3 regions of the Streptomyces sp. NPDC014801 genome follow, and region 3 is predicted to be linked to each of the others. Evidence: riboswitches for the same ligand, from Rfam matches in the RefSeq annotation. Region 3 holds a riboswitch; each other region holds the start of a gene.

Region 1 (4,205 bases), on a different contig from region 3:
CAGCGCCGTGGTGACCGGCACCGAGGCGACCAGGCCGATGGAGCCCACCAGCGTGCGCACGATCTCCTCCGCGACCAGCTCACTGTTGGCGACCGTGCCCACGCTGCTCTGCGCGATGGAGAACAGCAGCAGCAGCGGCAGCGCGGCACCCGCGTAGGCCAGGACCAGGGTGTTGACGACGGACGCGATGTGGTCGCGTCCGATGCGGATGCCCGCGCGGTACAGCCCGCGCCAGCCCATCGACGGGTTGGCCTCGTGCAGCTCCCAGACGGCGGAGGTCTGGGTGACCGTCACGTCGTCGAGCACACCGAGGGAGCCGATGATGACGCCGGCCAGCAGCAGACCGCTCATGTCGATCGACGGGTACAGGCCGTGGATGAGACCGGTGCTGTCGTCCGTGTTGCCGGTCAGCGCGGCCCAGCCGATGAACAGCGAGCCGAGGACGCCGATCAGCAGCAGCGAGATCAGGGTGCCGAGGACCGCCACCGAGGTACGGGCCGACAGCCCGTGGCACAGGTACAGGGCGATGAGCATGATGGCGCTGGACCCGACGACGGCGACGACCAGCGGGTTCGAGCCCTGCAGGATCGCGGGCAGGATGAAGAGGTTCAGCACCAGGAAGCTGATGGCCAGCGCGACGAGCGCCATCACCCCGCGCAACCGCCCCACGACCACGACGGCGAGCGCGAAGATGCCGGCCAGCAGGGCCATCGGGAAGCGCCGGTTGACGTCCGTGACCGAGTACTGCAGGTCCTTCGGGGCCGACGGCTCGTAGGCGACCACCACCTGCTCGCCCTGGTGCAGCTGCCGCGTCTGGTCCGGCTGCACGATCTCGGTGAACGTACGGCCCTTGTCCTTGCCGGTGTCGACCCGGACGGTCGCCTTCTTGCAGGTGCCGGCGGCCTGTTGCCGGCCGGAGGAGCCCTCCGCGGTGGAGGCGTCCCCGGTCGGGGCGGTGCCGGAGGCGTTGACAGACGCGCAGCTCACCTCCACCAGCCGGGTGACCGTGGCCTGCTGGGTCTGGCGGTCGAAACCGACGCCGGTGCGCGCGTGGCCCGGGGCGCCGCCGGGCCACAGCACGCAGAGACCGACGACGACCGCCGCGGCGAAGGGGATCAGGATCGCCGCGATGACCTTGCGCAGATGCCGGGAGACGGGAGCGGCGGGCCCGTGACTGTGACTGTGCGAGTGCCCGGGCCCGTGTCCGTGGCCGGAATGCCCGGGCCCGTGTCCGTGGCCGGAATGCCCGGGCCCGTGTCCGTGGCCGGAATGCCCGGGCCCGTGTCCGTGGCCGGAATGGCCAGGCTCGTGTCCGTGGCTGGAAGTGCCGTGGCCCGGTCCGTGCCCGTCACCGTGGCCGGACCCTTGTCCGTACCCGTGCCCGTGCTCGTCCCCGTGCCCGTGCTCCCGGCCGTAGTCGGCGGCCGGGAAGTACCCCTCTTCGGCCTGGTGGCCGGGGCCTCTGGAGCCCTGGCCGCGCGGCGGTTCGGACGGCGGATACGGGGGCGGGGGTGTCGTGGTCACCGCCCGATCATCGCAAGAACGACAGGGGCCCTCTGTTCACCGCGCCCGAAGGGACGCTAGCGTGGAGACACCTTTGCACACGCGGGAGCTCGGAGCACCGGGCTGAGAGGGCGCTGACCTCCGTCTGCGCGATGTTTCACGTGGAACATGACGTCCCACGCCGAAACGTCGGCCGACGGTGACCGCTGCGTCGACCGCCGAACCTGTTACCGGGTAATGCCGGCGTAGGGAGTAGGTCTGATGACCAACAAGGACGCACGCACGCCTGCCTCCGTTCAGAGCGAGACCGCTCAGGAGGCCGGGAAGTCCATCGGCTGGCACAAGGCATACGTCGAGGGTTCACGCCCCGACCTGCGGGTGCCGGTCCGTCAGGTGCACCTCACCAACGGGAAGTCGGTCACGCTGTACGACACGTCCGGCCCGTACACCGATCCGCTCGTCGACACCGACGTCCGCAGGGGCCTGGCGCCGCTGCGGGAGAACTGGATCATCGCCCGCGGCGACACCGAGGAGTACGCGGGCCGTCCCGTCCGTCCCGAGGACGACGGGATCAAGCACACCTCGCCGCGGGGCGGTCTGCGCAACCTCGACGCGGTCTTCCCCGGGCGGCCGCGCCAGCCCCGTCGCGGCCGTGACGGCCAGGCGGTCACGCAGCTCGCGTACGCCCGCCGGGGCGAGATCACCCCGGAGATGGAGTACGTGGCCATCCGGGAGAACGTCTCGCCCGAGGTGGTCCGCGAGGAGATCGCGGCGGGCCGGGCGGTGCTGCCGGCCAACGTCAACCACCCGGAGATCGAGCCGATGATCATCGGCAAGCGGTTCCTGGTGAAGGTCAACGCCAACATCGGCAACTCCGCGGTGACCTCCTCCATCGAGGAGGAGGTCGAGAAGATGACCTGGGCGACCCGCTGGGGCGCCGACACGGTCATGGACCTGTCCACCGGACGCAACATCCACACCACCCGCGAGTGGGTGCTGCGCAACTCCCCGGTGCCCATCGGCACGGTGCCGCTGTACCAGGCGCTGGAGAAGGTCGACGGCAAGGCCGAGGAACTGACCTGGGAGATCTACAAGGACACGGTCATCGAGCAGGCCGAGCAGGGCGTGGACTACATGACGGTCCACGCGGGCGTACGCCTGGCGTATGTGCCGCTCACCGCCAACCGCAAGACGGGCATCGTCTCGCGCGGAGGCTCCATCATGGCCGCGTGGTGCCTCGCCCACCACAAGGAGTCGTTCCTCTACGAGAACTTCGAGGAGCTCTGCGAGATCCTCGCCGCGTACGACGTGACGTACTCCCTCGGCGACGGCCTCAGGCCCGGCTCCATCGCGGACGCCAACGACGAGGCGCAGTTCGCGGAGTTGAGGACCCTCGGGGAACTCAACACGATCGCCAAGCGTTTCCACGTACAGACCATGATCGAGGGCCCGGGCCACGTCCCGATGCACAAGATCAAGGAGAACATCGACCTTCAGCAGGAGATCTGCGATGAAGCTCCGTTCTATACGCTCGGCCCGCTGACCACGGACATCGCTCCGGCGTACGACCACATCACCTCCGGCATCGGCGCCGCGATGATCGCCTGGTGGGGCACGGCGATGCTCTGCTACGTCACGCCCAAGGAGCACCTGGGCCTGCCCAACCGGGACGACGTCAAGACCGGTGTGATCACCTACAAGATCGCCGCGCACGCGGCCGACCTCGCCAAGGGGCACCCGGGCGCGCAGGAGTGGGACGACGCCCTGTCCGACGCCCGGTTCGAGTTCCGGTGGGAGGACCAGTTCAACCTCGCGCTGGACCCGGACACGGCACGGGAGTTCCACGACGAGACCCTGCCGGCGGAACCGGCCAAGACGGCCCACTTCTGCTCGATGTGCGGACCGAAGTTCTGCTCGATGAAGATCTCGCAGGACATCCGCCGTGAGCACGGCGGCAGCCAGGCCGAGATCGAGGAGGGCATGGCGCAGAAGTCGAAGGAGTTCGCGGCGGCGGGCAACCGCGTCTACCTGCCGATCGCCGACTGACGCACGCGCACACCACCAGCGGGCGGGCGGTGCTCCCCACGGGCGCAGGTGCTTCCCGTGCGGGCGCACCGCGCGGGAAGCACGGCCCGCCCGGGTTCATTCCGGCTGGTGTTCCGGGCCTCCGAAGTCCGGGCTGGTGTAGTCCGGACTGGAGAAGCTCGGGCGCGGGCCGGCGGTGGGGCCGTCGTCGGGACTGGTGAACCCCGGCCGGTCGTACCCCAGGCGCGGGATACGGCTGGTCGGCACCGACGGGGACACCGGGTACGGCGTCGTCGTACCGGGCTCGGAGAGGGCGTCGCGCAGAAAGGGGATGATGCCGCGTTCCAGCAGGGCCTCGTGCCAGGCGTCCCGGGCCTGGGCCAGTTCCTCGGGCAGTTCGCCGTAGCCGCCGGGCTCGGCCGGGGCACGGTTGCGCAAGGCGGTGAGCAGCAGGCCGACGGTGGCGACAAGGATCGCGGCCGCCGTGAGGGCGGCGAAGACCCAGCCGGCGGTCACCATCGTCCCGGCAAAGGCGGGCTGCGGGTCGAGCATCTTCAGGACGTACCCGACGAGCAGGAAGATCGCGGCGGCGGTGCCCGCGAGGACGGGGGCGAGGACGGCGACGACGGCGACGGCGCCCGCGCCGGTGCTCTCGGCCATCTCCCCCATGGTGGCCG
Region 2 (4,205 bases), on a different contig from region 3:
GTCCAGGCCGGGCCGTCCGGCTCGCCGCGCCACAGGATGCGGTCGGCGGCGGTGTGATGCCCGGCGTACTGCACGAAACGGCCGAACTGCTCGGACCAGAAGTAGGGCACCGGGTCGTAGGCGGCGGGCGTGTCGCCGGCGATGTTCGCGGCGACCGTGCGGGGGCCCTGCAGGGCGTTGTCCCAGTGGTGCACGAGCAGCCGCTCGCCGTAGCGGGCGGAGGGGAAGGAGGCGCAGTCGCCGACCGCGTACACGTCCGGCACCGAGGTGCGCAGGTGCGCGTCGGCGAGCACCTCGCCGTGCGTGCCGAGCGCGATGCCGGACCCGGCCAGCCAGCCGGTGGCGGGCCGCGCCCCGATGCCGACGACGACCGCGCCGGCGGGCAGCCGGGTGCCGTCGTCGAGGACCACGCTGCCCGGCTCGACGGCCGCCACGCGCGTGTGCGTGCGCAGCTCGGCACCGGCGTCGGCGTACCAGGCGGTCATGGGCGCGGCGACCTCGGCGGGCAGCGCCCCGGCGAGCGGGCGGTCGGCGGCCTCGACGACGGTGACGGCGCAGCCCGCCTCCCGCGCGGCCGTGGCGAACTCGGCGCCGATCCAGCCGGCGCCGACGACCACGATGTCGTGCTGCCGCTCCAGCACCGGGCGCAGCCGCTCGGCGTCGTCCAGGGTGCGCAGCAGGTGCACGCCGGGCACCCCCTCGGCGCCGGGCAGGGTGACCGGTTCGGCGCCGGTGGCGACGACGAGGACGTCGTAGGCGACGGGGCCGGCCTCGGTGTCCAGTTCGTGGTCGGCGGGGCGGACGCCCAGCACCTCGCAGCCGAGCCGCAGCTCGATGCCGAGGGCGTCGAAGTCGACGTCGAAGGCGGAGCCCTCGGCGGTGCCGAGCAGCACGGCCTTGGACAGCGGCGGCCGGTCGTAGGGCTGGTGGGGCTCGGCGCCGATCAGGGTGACGGTGCCGGTGAAGCCCTGGTCGCGCAGGGCGACCGCGGTCTGCACCCCGGCCATGCCCGCGCCCACGACGACCACGCGCCGCGTCTGTGACGTGCCCCGTTGCTGCGTCTGCTCGCTCACCTGATCACCATAGACACCTGACAGACCGTCAGTCAGCGGTCCTGCGCCGTGAGCTGCTCCACATGCGCGGGCAGCTCCTCCACCACGCTCGTGCCGCTGCCCTCCTGGGACTCCCACTCCCAGGTCTCCTCCAGCCGCACCCGCCCGTCCGGCAGCTCCACGACCGTGGACGCGCAGTGGCCGGAGGAGGTCGTCCCGTCCTGCTTCAGCTGGACGTACCGGAAGTCCAGCCGGTCCCCGTCCCGGGTGCCCACGAGATACCCGCGCACCACGTCCCCGCCCGCGTATTCGGCCCAGATCCGGCCCTCGCGCTCGTGGTAGGCGAACCGGGTGCGGGTGCCCACCTGACCTGGGGCCTGGTCGGCGACCGGGGCGAGGACGAGACCGTCGAGGGACCGGGTCATGACGGAAGGCTCCCTTACAGACACACAGCGGCACGGGCTAGGGTGGCCACCGTAAAGCACTCGCGGGAGCCCGGACGCACCGGGCTGAGAGGGAGGCTGGGACGGCCTCCGACCGTACGAACCTGATCCGGGTCATGCCGGCGAAGGGAGGGGCTGGACGCCCATGTCGCCTACGCGTACGTCAGACGTCCTCGTCATCGGGGGCGGGATCATCGGCCTGGTCACGGCCTGGCGGGCCGCACAGCGCGGCTTCACCACCGCGGTCGTCGACCCCGGGCCCGGCGGCGGAGCCGCCCAGGTGGCGGCCGGGATGCTGGCCGCCGTCACCGAACTGCACTACGGCGAGCAGACCCTGCTCGGCCTCAACCTGGCCTCCGCTCGCCGCTACCCGGACTTCGCGGCCGAGCTGACCGAGGCCACCGGAGAAGACCTCGGCTACCGGCGCTGCGGCACGCTCGCCGTCGCCCTGGACGCCGACGACCGCGCCCACCTCAAGGAACTGCACGCCCTGCAACGGCAGTCGGGCCTGGAGTCGGAGTGGCTGTCGGGCCGCGACTGCCGGCGCCTGGAGCCGATGCTGGCGCCGGGGGTGCGCGGCGGGCTGCGGGTGGACGGCGACCACCAGGTGGACCCGCGGCGGCTGGCGGCCGCGCTGGTCACCGCGTGCGAGCGGGCCGGGGTGGTGTTCCACCGGACCTGGGCCGAACGGCTCATGCTCGCGCACGGACGCGCGGCCGGCGTCGTCACCCGCGACGGCCAGGAGCTGGGCGCGGGCCGGGTGGTGCTCGCCGCCGGCAGCCTCAGCGGGCGGCTGGGCGGCGTGCCCGAGGACGTGCTGCCGCCGGTGCGGCCGGTGAAGGGCCAGGTCCTGCGGCTGACCATGCCGGACCACGGGACGCCCTTCCTGAGCCGGACCGTGCGCGCGGTGGTGCGCGGCGGCGCGCTCTACCTGGTGCCGCGCGAGAACGGCGAACTGGTGGTCGGCGCGACCAGCGAGGAGATGGGCTGGGACACCACGGTGACCGCCGGCGGCGTCTACGAGCTGCTGCGCGACGCCCACGAGCTGGTGCCCGGGATCACCGAGCTGCCGCTGACCGAGACCCGGGCCGGGCTGCGCCCCGGCTCCCCCGACAACGCGCCGCTGCTCGGCCCGACCGCGCTGGACGGCCTGCTGCTGGCCACCGGGCACCACCGCAACGGCGTCCTGCTCACCCCGGTCACCGGCGACGTCCTCGCCCACGCCCTCGTCACCGGTGAACTGCCGGACGAGGCCCGCCCGTTCACCCCGAAGCGCTTTTCCACCGCGGCAGGAGCCCCGCAGGCCGCACGCACCCTCACGGAGCAGCCCGCATGAACATCTCCGTCAACGGCGAACCCCACCGGATCGAGCCCGGCACCGCGCTCGACGCCGTCGTGAAGTCCCTCACCGCGGCCCCCTCCGGGGTGGCCGCCGCCCTCAACGAGACCGTCGTCCCGCGCACCCAGTGGTCCGCCACGGCCCTCGCCGAGGGCGACCGCGTCGAGGTCCTGACCGCCGTCCAGGGAGGCTGAACCATGGCTGACGACCCCTTCGTCCTCGGCGGTACGGCCCTGTCGTCCCGCCTGATCATGGGCACCGGCGGCGCGCCCAGCCTGGACGTGCTGGAAAGGTCGCTGGTGGCCTCCGGCACCGAGCTGACGACCGTGGCGATGCGCCGGGTCAAGGCCGACGTGCACGGCTCGGTGCTGTCGGTGCTGGACCGGCTCGGCATCCGGGTGCTGCCGAACACCGCCGGCTGCTTCACCGCCGGGGAGGCGGTGCTCACGGCCCGGCTGGCGCGCGAGGCGCTCGGCACCGACCTGGTCAAGCTGGAGGTCATCGCCGACGAGCGCACGCTGCTGCCGGACCCGATCGAGCTGCTGGACGCGGCGGAGACGCTCGTCGACGACGGGTTCACCGTGCTGCCGTACACCAACGACGACCCGGTGCTGGCGCGCAAGCTGGAGGACGTGGGCTGTGCGGCGATCATGCCGCTGGGCTCGCCCATCGGCTCCGGGCTCGGCATCCGCAACCCGCACAACTTCCAGCTGATCGTCGAGCAGGCGCGTGTGCCGGTCATCCTGGACGCGGGCGCGGGCACCGCCTCCGACGTGGCGCTCGCGATGGAGCTGGGCTGCGCCGGTGTGATGCTCGCCTCGGCGGTGACACGGGCGCAGGAGCCGGTGGTGATGGCGGAGGCCATGCGGCACGCGGTGGAGGCGGGCCGGCTGGCGTACCGGGCGGGGCGCATCCCCAAGCGGCACTTCGCGGAGGCGTCCTCGCCGACGGACGGCATCGCCCGGCTCGACCCGGAGCGCCCCGCCTTCTAGACGCCCCCTGGCGGCCGGACCGGGGTCTCCGCAGCGTCACAGGTCGGCTGCAGTCACCCCTCTGGTCGGGTGAAACGGCGGGCGTGTCGGTCGTGCCTCGTAGACTCGCTGCGTGGATACGACCCTCTCGGACCCTCTCGTCGGGCAGGTGCTCGACGGCCGGTATCGCGTCGACGCGCGGATCGCGGTCGGTGGGATGGCCACGGTCTACCGGGCCCTGGACACCCGCCTGGACCGCGTCCTCGCGCTGAAGGTGATGCACCCGACGCTCGCGGCCGACGGCTCCTTCGTCGAGCGGTTCATCCGGGAGGCGAAGTCCGTCGCCCGGCTGGCGCACCCCAACGTGGTGCAGGTCTTCGACCAGGGCACCGACGGCGCC
Region 3 (4,205 bases):
CGACGAACTAGCCCTGGGGCACAGCGTTGGGTACATGTTCAGCCTCAGCGGCCCGGACCTGTATCCAGCGGGGCGGGACTGGGGGATGATGCAAGAGGACGCAAACGAGCTGCTGACCATAGGCGTGACGGTCTACTGCCCGGAGTATCGGGAGCAGGTGTTGAAGGACTTGCGAGCCACCGGAGGCTTCTGAACACCACGCCGCTACCGGTACTCGCATCGGGCTTAATCAGCACTGTCCAGTGGTCGCCTGGTGAATTTGGGTGAACGGTGTCTCTGGGCAGACCAAAGGTGGCAGCCTGCCCGGCCGGCGGAAGCGCGATGCGCGGTCCAGCAGGTCTGCTTTGTCGCTGGCTGGGCCCGCTATGCCAGGTGGCAACGCTCGACTTTGGGCCGTCCCTGGGCCGTCCGAGGCCGCTCAGCGGCGACCGGTGACGACCACTACCGACAGTCGTAGCAGCCGACAGCCCCAGGCCACGCCAGTCGATCTGCGACACTGGATGCATCATGCCCAAGCCCGGAGAACTCACTTTTGTCGTGCCGCGCGGTGCCAAGACGCCGCCGCGGCATCTTGCCGATCTTTCGCCTGCCGAGCGCAAGGCGGTCGTGGCCGAGATCGGGGAGAAGCCGTTTCGCGCCAAGCAGCTGTCGCAGCACTACTTCGCGCGGTACGCGCACGAGCCGGAGCAGTGGACCGACATCCCCGCCGGTGCGCGGGACAAGCTGCGCGAGGCGCTGTTTCCCGAGCTGATGACCGTCGTACGGCATCTGTCGACGGACGAGGGGACGACCCGCAAGACGCTGTGGCGGCTGTTCGACGGGACGCTCGTCGAGTCCGTGCTGATGCGGTACCCGGACCGGGTCACCATGTGCATCAGCTCGCAGGCCGGATGCGGCATGAACTGCCCGTTCTGTGCCACGGGGCAGGCGGGGCTGGACCGGAACCTGTCCACCGCCGAGATCGTGCACCAGATCGTGGAGGGCATGCGGGCGCTGCGCGACGGGGAGATCCCCGGCGGCCCGTCGCGGCTGTCCAACATCGTCTTCATGGGCATGGGTGAGCCGCTCGCCAACTACAAGCGGGTCGTCGGCGCCATTCGCGCGCTCACCGACCCGGCGCCGGACGGGCTCGGGCTGTCGCAGCGCGGCATCACCGTGTCGACCGTGGGGCTCGTGCCCGCGATCCACCGGTTCGCGGACGAGGGCTTCAAGTGCCGGCTGGCGATCTCGCTGCACGCCCCCGACGACGAGCTGCGCGACACCCTCGTCCCCGTGAACACGCGGTGGAAGGTGCGCGAGGTGCTCGACGCCGGGTTCGAGTACACCGAGAAGAGCGGGCGGCGGCTGTCCATCGAGTACGCCCTCATCCGGGACATCAACGATCAGGCCTGGCGCGGGGACCGGCTGGGCCGGCTGCTCAAGGGCAAGCCCGTGCACGTCAACCTCATCCCGCTGAACCCGACGCCCGGGTCCAAGTGGACGGCTTCCCGGCCCGAGGACGAGAAGGCGTTCGTCGAGGCGATCGCCGCGCATGGTGTACCGGTGACCATCCGGGACACCCGGGGTCAGGAGATCGACGGGGCGTGTGGTCAGCTCGCCGCCACCGAGCGGTAATCTGACTGGCGTCAGTACATCTACATATTCCGACAGGGGAGCGCCACAGCGCTGAGAGTGCGGCGGACAGGGCCGCAGACCCTCCGAACCTCGCCCAGGTCATTCTGGGTAGGGAGATCGGTCATCACTCGAGCTGTTGCGCCCTGCCCGGGACACCGTGAGGAGTCCCGGGCAGGGCCGCGTCTCTTCCTGGTCCCTCCAGGAGGAATGTCAGTGAGCATCACCAAGAAGGCCACGGTCGTCGCGGTCGGCCTCGGGCTCGTCACGCTGTCCGCGTGCGGGTCGTCGGGCGGCGGCAGCGAGAAGACGTCCGCCGAGTCCAAGACCGTCACGCTGGTCAGCCACGACTCGTGGGCCGTGTCCAAGAACGTCCTCGCGGACTTCGAGAAGCAGTCGGGATACAAGGTCCACGTCCTCACCAGCGGTGACGCCGGGCAGGCCGTCAACAAGGCCATCCTGACCAAGGACAACCCGCAGGGCGACGTCTTCTTCGGCGTCGACAACACCCTGCTCTCCCGCGCCCTGGACAACGGCCTCTTCCAGCCGTACCAGGCCAAGGGGCTCGGCTCCATAGGGGCGCAGTACCAGCTGGACCAGGCCAAGCACCGGGTCACCCCGATCGACTACGGCGACATCTGCGTCAACTACGACAAGCAGTACTTCGCCGACCACAAGCTGGCCCCGCCCGCGACCTTCGACGACCTGGTCAAGCCCGAGTACAAGAACCTGCTGGTCACCGAGAACGCCGCGACCTCCTCGCCCGGCCTCGGCTTCCTGCTGGGCAGCGCCGCCAAGTACGGCGACGACGGCTGGCAGGACTACTGGAAGAAGCTCAAGGCCAACGGCGTGAAGGTGGTCGACGGCTGGGAGCAGGCCTACGACCAGGAGTTCTCCGGCTCGGCCGGCGGCAAGAAGGCCAAGGGCGACCGGCCGCTCGTCGTGTCGTACGCCTCCTCCCCGCCCGCCGAGGTCGTCTTCGCCAAGCCGCAGCCGAAGACCGCGCCCACGGGTGTGGCGGCCGGCACCTGCTTCCGGCAGATCGAGTTCGCGGGTCTGCTGAGCAACGCCAAGAACACCAAGGGCGGCAAGGCGCTGATCGACTTCCTGGTCTCCAAGGAGTTCCAGGAGGACATGCCGCTGAACATGTTCGTCTACCCGGTCCTCGACGGCGCCAAGGTGCCTGCCGAGTTCACCCAGTACGGCCCCGCGGCCAAGGACCCCGAGACCATGGCCCCCGGCGCCATCGCCGACCACCGTGACCAGTGGGTCAAGCAGTGGACCTCGCTCGTACTGAAGTAGTCCGCCGGACGAACCGCGCGGGGAGCGCGGCGCGGCTGGGGCTGATGGCCCTGCCCGTCGCGTTCTTCGCCGTGTTCTTCGCCTACCCCGTGGCCGCGATCGTCGCCCGCGGGCTCAAGGTCGACGGGGCCTGGCAGTTCGGCCGGCTCACCGACGTGCTCGGCCAGTCCGACATCCGGCACGTGCTGTGGTTCACCACCTGGCAGGCGCTGGTCTCCGCCGGGCTCACCCTGCTCCTCGCGCTGCCCGGCGCCTATGTCTTCGCCCGCTTCGACTTCCCCGGCAAACGGCTGCTGCGGGCCGTGGTGACCGTGCCGTTCGTGCTGCCGACCGTCGTCGTCGGCACCGCCTTCCTGGCCCTGGTCGGCCGCGGCGGGCTGCTCGACGACCTGTGGGGCGTACGGCTGGACACCACCGTGTGGGCGATCCTGCTCGCCCACGTCTTCTTCAACTACGCCGTCGTCGTACGCACCGTCGGCGGCCTGTGGGCGCAGCTCGACCCGCGGCAGGAGGAGGCGGCCCGGATGCTCGGCGCGTCCCGCTTCACCGCCTGGCGCAAGGTCACCCTGCCCGCGCTGGCGCCCGCCGTCGCGGCGGCCGCGCTGATGGTGTTCCTGTTCTGCTTCACCTCCTTCGGCATCGTCCAGATCCTCGGCGGGCCCGCCTACTCCACCCTGGAGGTGGAGATCTACCGGCAGACCGCCGACGTCTTCGACCTGTCCACCGCCGCCGTCCTGACGATCGTCCAGTTCGCCGCGGTGGGCGCGATCCTCGCCGTGCACGCCTGGACGGTACGGCGCCGGGAGAGCGCGCTGAAGCTGGTGGACGCGGCGACCACGGCCCGCCGGCCGCGCGGCGCGGGGCAGTGGGCGCTCCTCGCCGGGGTGCTGCTGACCATCGCCGCGCTGCTCGTGCTGCCGCCTGCGGTGCTGGTGCAGCGCTCCCTGGACGGCGGCCTCGGCTACTACCGGGCGCTGACCGGCCAGGACGGCAACACCTTCCTCGTCCCGCCCATCGAGGCCATCGGCAATTCCCTCGAGTACGCCGTCGCCGCCACCGGCATCGCCCTGCTGATCGGCGCGCTCGCCGCCGCCGCGCTGACCCGCCGGGACGCCGGACGGCTGGTGCGGGGCTTCGACGCGCTGCTGATGCTGCCGCTCGGCGTGTCCGCGGTGACCGTCGGCTTCGGCTTCCTGATCACCCTGGACACTCCGCCGCTGGACCTGCGCAGCTCCTGGATCCTGGTGCCGCTCGCCCAGGCCCTCGTCGGCGTCCCCTTCGTCGTACGGACC

The links. Region 3 has a riboswitch for thiamine pyrophosphate ahead of ACF1AL_RS30760 (thiamine ABC transporter substrate binding subunit). Riboswitches for the same ligand answer to the same signal wherever they lie in the genome.
Region 1: it holds a riboswitch for thiamine pyrophosphate, as region 3 does, so the genes downstream of both, thiC (phosphomethylpyrimidine synthase ThiC) here and ACF1AL_RS30760 (thiamine ABC transporter substrate binding subunit) in region 3, are expected to answer to the same signal.
Region 2: it holds a riboswitch for thiamine pyrophosphate, as region 3 does, so the genes downstream of both, thiO (glycine oxidase ThiO) here and ACF1AL_RS30760 (thiamine ABC transporter substrate binding subunit) in region 3, are expected to answer to the same signal.

Annotation. Positions count from the first base shown of each region.
Region 1 is NZ_JBIBXG010000015.1:80,511-84,715, forward strand. Features, by position in the region: gene ACF1AL_RS32900 (YibE/F family protein) at 1-1,524, opposite strand, end outside; TPP riboswitch at 1,596-1,772, shown strand; gene thiC (phosphomethylpyrimidine synthase ThiC) at 1,765-3,549, shown strand; gene ACF1AL_RS32910 (hypothetical protein) at 3,646-4,205, opposite strand, start outside.
Region 2 is NZ_JBIBXG010000004.1:241,818-246,022, reverse strand. Features, by position in the region: gene ACF1AL_RS10585 (NAD(P)/FAD-dependent oxidoreductase) at 1-1,073, opposite strand, end outside; gene ACF1AL_RS10580 (hypothetical protein) at 1,106-1,477, opposite strand; TPP riboswitch at 1,530-1,643, shown strand; gene thiO (glycine oxidase ThiO) at 1,641-2,831, shown strand; gene thiS (sulfur carrier protein ThiS) at 2,828-3,028, shown strand; gene ACF1AL_RS10565 (thiazole synthase) at 3,032-3,826, shown strand; gene pknB (Stk1 family PASTA domain-containing Ser/Thr kinase) at 3,939-4,205, shown strand, end outside.
Region 3 is NZ_JBIBXG010000013.1:276,335-280,539, forward strand. Features, by position in the region: gene ACF1AL_RS30750 (hypothetical protein) at 1-193, shown strand, start outside; gene rlmN (23S rRNA (adenine(2503)-C(2))-methyltransferase RlmN) at 508-1,614, shown strand; TPP riboswitch at 1,639-1,747, shown strand; gene ACF1AL_RS30760 (thiamine ABC transporter substrate binding subunit) at 1,822-2,913, shown strand; gene ACF1AL_RS30765 (ABC transporter permease) at 2,958-4,205, shown strand, end outside.